DNA from 3 places in the Mesorhizobium sp. M0621 genome. Region 1 is predicted to be linked to each of the others. Evidence: predicted binding sites of a transcription regulator. Region 1 holds the regulator's gene; each other region holds the start of a gene.

Region 1 (2,271 bases):
GATGCGCGACCACGGCCTGCAACCGAAGGTCAGACGCCGGTTCGTCGCTACGACCGACAGCAATCACAACAGTCCGATCTTCCCCAATCTGGCAAAGGACATCGTTCCGACCGGTCCGAACCAACTCTGGGTCGGCGACATCACCTATGTCGCGCTACCGATCCGCTTCGTCTACGTCGCCATCATTCTCGATGTCTGGTCGCGCATGATCGTCGGCTACGCTATCAGCCGCGCGATCGATGCCCGCCTGACGGGCGCCGCCTTGCGCGCCGCAATCGAGCGCAGAAAGCCACCGCTAGGCTGCGTTCATCATTCCGATCGCGGCTCCCAATATGCCGCCGAGACTTACCGGCAGCTTCTCGCCGGCCATGGTCTGGCCGGCTCAATGGGCCGCAAGGGCAATCCTTATGACAATGCCAAAGCGGAGAGCTTCATGAAGACCCTGAAGCTCGAGGCGGTTTATCCGATGGCGCTTGAAACCTTCGAGGACGTTGCCGAACACCTTCCCCACTTCATCGACCAGGTCTACAACAAACGCAGGCTCCATTCGGCGCTGGGATATCTCAGCCCGCAACAGTTCGAGGATCAACACATCCGGCAGACGGGCAAAACCGCAGCCTGATCAGTGTCCACCCCTAGGGGCGCACTCCAGTTTTGGGAAAACGACATGCATAAAAAACAAACACCTAAAGCGCGTCGCCTAAATCCGTTCAACCGCGACGCGCTTTAGTCTTCCCTGATCGCGTAGCCCGCCCCGCGAATGGTGCGGATCACGTCCGGCATGCGGCCATTGTTGACCGCCTTGCGCAACCGGCCGACATGCACGTCGACCGTGCGCTCGTCGATGTAGATCGTCTCGCCCCAGACATTGTCGAGCAGCTGGCTGCGCGAGAACACGCGGCCGGGATGGCGCATCATGAATTCGAGCAGGCGGAATTCGGTCGGTCCGAGCCGGATCTCGCTCTTCTTGCGATAGACCCGGTGCGATTCACGATCGAGCACGATGTCGCCGACCTTGAGCACGCTGGACAGCACTTCCGGCTTGGCGCGGCGCAACAGCGCCTTGACCCTGGCCATGAACTCCGGTGTCGAGAACGGCTTGACCAGATAATCGTCGGCGCCGGTCGAGAGGCCGCGCACACGGTCGCTCTCCTCGCCGCGCGCGGTCAGCATGATGATCGGCAGCCGCTCGGTCTCGGAGCGCATTCGCAGGCGCCGGCAGAGTTCGATGCCGGAAACCGCCGGCACCATCCAGTCGAGCACCAGAAGGTCGGGAACGTTCTCCTGCAGCCGGATCTCGGCCTCGTCGCCGCGCGTCACCACCTCGACCTGGTAACCTTCGGACTCCAGATTATAGCGGAGCAGCACGCCTAGCGGCTCCTCATCCTCCACCACCATGATGCGTGGCGCGATCATCGGCCGGTCACTCCTGTCATGCCGCCGGCGCGGACATTGCCGTCTCGTCCTGCTTCGGACGATTGGCGGGCAGCTGCGTACCGGTCAAAACATAATAGGCATTTTCGGCGATGTTGGTCACGTGGTCGCCGATGCGCTCGAGGTTCTTGGCACAGAACAACAGATGCGTGCACGCCGTGATGTTGCGGGGATCTTCCATCATGTAGGTCAGCAGTTCGCGGAACACCGACGTGTACTTGACATCGATGCGCTCGTCGTCGGCGCGTAGTTTTGCCAACGCCTCGGCGTCGCGGGCCGCATATTCCTCGATGACGCCCTGCACCTGGATCAACACCAGTTGCGCCATTCCATCGATCGAGTGCGAAAGGTCGCGCGGCGTGACGCTGAGGCCGACAGTACCGACGCGCTTGGCGATGTTTTTGGCAAGGTCGCCGATGCGTTCGAGATCGCCGGCCATGCGGATCGAGCCGACGACATGGCGCAGATCGTCGGCCATCGGCTGCCGCTTGGCGATCAACGTGATGGCGCGATCGTCGAGCTCGCGCTGACGCGCATCCATGATGGCGTCGTCGGAGACGACACGCTGTGCCAGCGCGTTGTCGGAATTCAAAAGCGCCTTGGTCGCACCGCCGACCATCGAGCTGGCGAGATCGCCCATGTCGCTGATGAGCTTGCTGATCTGACCGAGATCCTCGTCGAAAGAAGCGACTGTGTGTTCGCTCATGATCCTGTCCCTCGTATGCCTGAACTCAGCCGAACCGGCCGGTGATATAATCCTGCGTGCGCTTCTCGCGGGGCGACGTGAAGATCTTCTCGGTGCGGTCGAACTCGACCAGCTCGCCCAGATACATGAAG
Region 2 (2,271 bases), on a different contig from region 1:
GCTGGGATCGATGAGGCGGTTGATCATGCGAAGAAGGGTCGATTTGCCGGCACCGGAACGGCCGATAATGCCAACCATCTGACCCTGCGGGATCGCGATGTTGATGTCGCTGACGGCGGTGTTCTTGCCAAATCGTCGGGTGACACCGCGGATTTCGAGCGTGGCAGAGGTTGCTGGCATGGGGCAGGTTCCAGTCCGGACCATTGATCGTCAGGCTCTCGCCTAACGCAGCCACATGAACCTGCCGTGTCGCGATAATGTCAGTTTTGTTACGCTCCACAGGCGTGGAGTTACGGTCGGCCCAGGACCAGCAGGTCCTCGAAGTGCTCCATGTCCCTGAAGCTGCAGAAGGCCGGCGCCTTGATTTCGACTATGGGAGCCTGCTGCTCGAAGAGTGCCAGGCAATCGTCGAACAGGTCCTGCCATGCGGCGGCCCGATCGTCGGCAAGACGCTGGATCTGGTAGGCGAAGGTGATGTGGAAGACGTAGGTATCGTGATCGGGATGCCGGTAACCGAACGGCACGGCCAGTTCGTCGCGCCAGGCGCGCATGATGCGCGAATCGTCGTCGGTCGCGCCGGCAACGGTGAGGCCGGTCGGCAGAACTTCGACGACCTTGATGTTGAATGGGCCAAAGCCCTCGAAGTCCTTCAGCCGCTCCAGATAGAGGCGGGTCATGGCGTCGATGCTGGTGTCGAGGGGAACGTCCTGCGGCCAGTAGGGCAGTCGGCGGCGAAATTCGATGATGCCCTGGAACAGCGTCATGTGCAGGCTGGAGACGGGCGTGAAGGCGAGCCGGCCGGCGTCTTGCATCGCTAGCATCCGGTCGCGCACGTCGATGGCCACCGCTTCGGAAGCCGAACTGTTCACGAGATGGCTGACGACCGTGTTGCCCGGCTCGGGCAGGAAATTGCCAGATGTATCGTAGCGGGTGCCGAGATGCACCGGAGGCTTGGGGTTGGTGCCTTCGAAAAAGCCGGCGAGCGAGGGTCTGATGGAATGAGGCACTGCGATCGCCTGTGGAGGGAGATGGCCTCGTGTCCGAGTCATGTGTCAAGGATGTGAAATTGTCGAATGTTTCAAAAGCATATAGCGAGCCGCGAACAAGGCATGCCAACACAAGCGACACTGGTCGATAAAACGTATCGTGCCCATCTATTGCAATGTGATGACGCTGGTCTACCCTTGCTTCCCGAATTGTCTTGCTTTGCTAGCCTTAGCCTGTCAGCCCGGCTTACCGGTAAGTTGCGCAAGGACCCACAGCATATAGAGTGGGGCTATCGCCGCCGTGAACAAAACACAACCCAATATCATCAACGTTATTGAAGAGCCAACGTCGGATTGCCTCCAACGCTTAAATCCAAGCTTAATCACCAAAATTCCCAACGCGACCAACCCCAGTCCAATGAAAAGAGGTATTACGACAATAAAGGTCACATTTGCTCCATCGCACTGGGTTGGGTGATTATTAGTTCGATGAAAACACCATTCGCGTCAACCATACTTCTCCAAAAACGCTTCAGCGGACAGTTCCCGGAAATCCTCCAAACTAGCGCGCAGCCTGGCATGGTCCCAGTCCCACCAGGCAAGCGCCTGATAACGTTCGGCCGTACGGCGGTCGAAGCGCTCGCGGATCGGTTTTGCCGGCACGCCGGCGACGATGGTGTAGGGGGTGACATCCTTCGAGACGACAGCGCCGGCACCGACCGCGGCGCCATCGCCGACTGTGACGCCGGGCAGGATAGTCGAGCCATGGCCGAGCCAGGTGTCGTGGCCGACGGTGACGCGCCTGGCGCGGCGCTGGGCGAAAAACTCGCTCTCATGCTCGGCATCGTCCCAATAGTCCGAAGCGCGATAGGTGAAATGGTGCAGCGTCGGCCGCCAGGTCGGGTGGTTGGTGGCGTTGATGCGCACGCTTGCCGCGATGTTGGAAAACTTGCCGATCGTGGCGCACCAGACAGCGCAATCCTGCATCATGTAGGAATAGTCGCCGAGTTCACTCTCCAACACCCGGCTGCGGTCGGCGATCTCGGTCCAGCGGCCGAGGGTGGAGTTCTGCACGTCCGCCGTCGGGTGGATCAACGGTTTCTCCGATAATTTCCTGGTCATGCGGCGACTTTTCCGGGAGCGAAAGCGGTGACGTCGATGATGCGGTCGGCAACCGCCTCGCGCACGTCGTGGTCGTGGAAGATGCCAAGCAGGGCGACATCAGCAACCTTCTTGGCGGCGATGAGTTCGATCACGACGTCGCGGTTCCTGGCATCGAGCGAAG
Region 3 (2,271 bases), on a different contig from region 1:
CGGCAGCGTCTCTTCCGATTTGAAGTCGTTGAAGCCGAAATCGGCATAGACCGCGCCACGGTTCCAGAACCAGTTGGTGCCGGGATGGATAGCGCGCGCCCGGTAACCCTGGCTCTTGAGGAAGGTTGCGAGCGAAGGCGTCGGCGTGCGCACATATTGCTGATAGGGGATGCTGCCGGCCGGCAGGAACGCGTTGGAAAAGCCGGTCAGCGCCTCGAACTCGATGTTGGCGGTCATGCCGCCGAATTCGGGCGAGAACATCGAGCCCGAGCGCAGCGCCCGCACATTGGGAATCGGATCGGGCGTGATGGTGACGCCGGGCAGCTTGGTCGGATCCCAGAAGGACTCGCTCATGACGATGATGATGTCGGGCTTCTCGGCCGGCACCGAGGCTGTCACATCAGGCCTGCCGATCGCAGCGATCGCCTTGTCGGAATAGCCGGGCGGTGCCGAGACATGCGCCATCGGCACATTGAGCGCGAAGGCCAGCGCAAAGCCGTTGGAGGCATAGTTCTCCTTCTGGTCCCACATGATCGGAATGATCTGCAGCCGGTCCCTGGTCCAGGAGAAGGTGGCGTAGTCCATGATCGAAACGAAGAAGGCAAGCAGCGGCACTGCGAGCGTCAGCCGGGCAAGGCGTCCCTTGCGGCTGAGCGACGGAACCTTGCGGCGCCACAGCCGCCAGCCATAGACGAGCAGCGACAGGCCGGCGACGATGCCGACGACCATGGCAAGCGCGGTCATCGGCCGGTCGCGAACCAGCAGCGGCAGCAGCGCGAAGATCTGGCGGGCATAGAGGAAATCGGCCGGATAGAGCGGGTCGCCGAGGTAGTGCGACTTCTGGTGACCGACGAAAGCAAGGGAAAGCGTCAGCGGCGCGACGATCATCAGGCTCTGATGGCTGCGGCCGAGCACCGCATCGAGGCCGATCAGGATCAGCGCAAACACGACAATGGTGGTCCAGCCCGGCTTGAGCGGCTGCAGGAAGAAGGAGACCGTGCCGGCAAAGTCGCCGCGCACGATCAATTCGATGGCAAACACCAAGACGGCAGCGATCGCCAGGCTGATCAGCCCATAGCGCACAACCGGCCATCTCCTGCCCGGCAGGTAGCCGGTAGAGGGGTCGTCTTCCAGGAACTGCGGCGCGGCTTTGCCGACGCGTTTAGAACTCTTTGCCACTTTAACTTCCCCACCCCAGCGACAAACACGTCACTCGATTGTCATGGAATTGTCACGCAAAGCTAGCGCCTGTGGCCAAAATAAGAAGAGCCAGCAAACGAATCGTGAGCGGTTTTCATCAGGAGTGATCCACTAAAATATTAGCCACCCTAGTCGCTTGTTTCCCCAAACAGGCGTCCCATATGGCGGTTAACACGGTGGAACCCCATGAAAACGTTGCCTTTTTCACATTCACATTCATATACCGGAAATATAGAAACACCGGTGGCCTATTCGTACATCCGGTGGTCATCAGCCATCCAAGGCGAAGGCGATTCATTCCGTCGCCAGAAGCATTTGGCCGAAAAGTGGTGCCAGAGAAACGGCGTTCTCTTGGCTGATGACAAGATCATGGTTGATGCCGGTGTGTCCGCATTCCGGGGCAAGAACCTGAAAGAGGGTGCAATATCCGCTTTTGTGACCTCTGCGAAAGACGGGTTCGTTGCCAAGGGCTCTTACCTGTTGGTCGAGTCGCTAGACCGCCTGAGCCGCATGAGAACGGCGGAAGTCCTGACGATCTTCTTGGACCTCCTTCGTGCTGGAATCGTGTTGGTGACGCTCGGGGATGATGACGATGATGAACGCTCCTTCCGTTGGGAGGACCTTGACGAAGAGAATCTGAAAGAAGCCATCAGCGATATGAAGAGCAATCACAGATTTGTGCAAAAGCTCTCAAGGCGTGTCAGGGACAGTTGGGCAGGCAGAACGCAAAAGGCACGTTCAAGTGGTAAGCACATTCCCGGCAACCCGCCTGCGTGGCTCTATGAGGCCAGCGGGGAACTGCAGATGGATGAAGCCAAGGTGGCAATCGTCCAACGCATTTTCGATATGTGCATCTCCGGGCTAGGCATCACGGCCATAGCCCAAATCCTGAACAAGGAAGGTGTTCCACTACTGGCCAAGCACAAGCGCAAGACGATCAAGAACCGTTCGGATTTCTGGACCGTCACCAGCGTTGCCTACGTCCTCCGTTCCAAGGCAGTGTTTGGAGAATATCACCCGAAAGACGGTGACCCATGGATTGCGTTCCCGCCGATCGTATCGAAGGAAGAT

The links. The regulator PhoB, encoded in region 1, activates phosphate uptake and scavenging genes when phosphate is short. The targets are predictions, from matches to a motif close to TGTCATNNANCTGTCAT.
Region 2: a site for PhoB is predicted at 1,157-1,173, ahead of NKI38_RS14010 (DUF1868 domain-containing protein). Genes of this name have one in related genera too.
Region 3: a site for PhoB is predicted at 1,219-1,235, ahead of NKI38_RS24680 (LTA synthase family protein). Genes of this name have one in related genera too.

The regions. Positions count from the first base shown of each region.
Region 1 covers NZ_JAMYQF010000001.1:219,660-221,930, reverse strand. Annotated here, with positions in the region: gene NKI38_RS01175 (IS3 family transposase) at 1-622, shown strand, start outside; gene phoB (phosphate regulon transcriptional regulator PhoB) at 727-1,416, opposite strand; gene phoU (phosphate signaling complex protein PhoU) at 1,433-2,140, opposite strand; gene pstB (phosphate ABC transporter ATP-binding protein PstB) at 2,166-2,271, opposite strand, start outside.
Region 2 covers NZ_JAMYQF010000016.1:87,648-89,918, reverse strand. Annotated here, with positions in the region: gene phnC (phosphonate ABC transporter ATP-binding protein) at 1-180, opposite strand, end outside; gene NKI38_RS14010 (DUF1868 domain-containing protein) at 291-1,007, opposite strand; gene NKI38_RS14005 (DapH/DapD/GlmU-related protein) at 1,494-2,108, opposite strand; gene phnL (phosphonate C-P lyase system protein PhnL) at 2,105-2,271, opposite strand, start outside.
Region 3 covers NZ_JAMYQF010000044.1:24,931-27,201, reverse strand. Annotated here, with positions in the region: gene NKI38_RS24680 (LTA synthase family protein) at 1-1,179, opposite strand, end outside; gene NKI38_RS24675 (recombinase family protein) at 1,387-2,271, shown strand, end outside.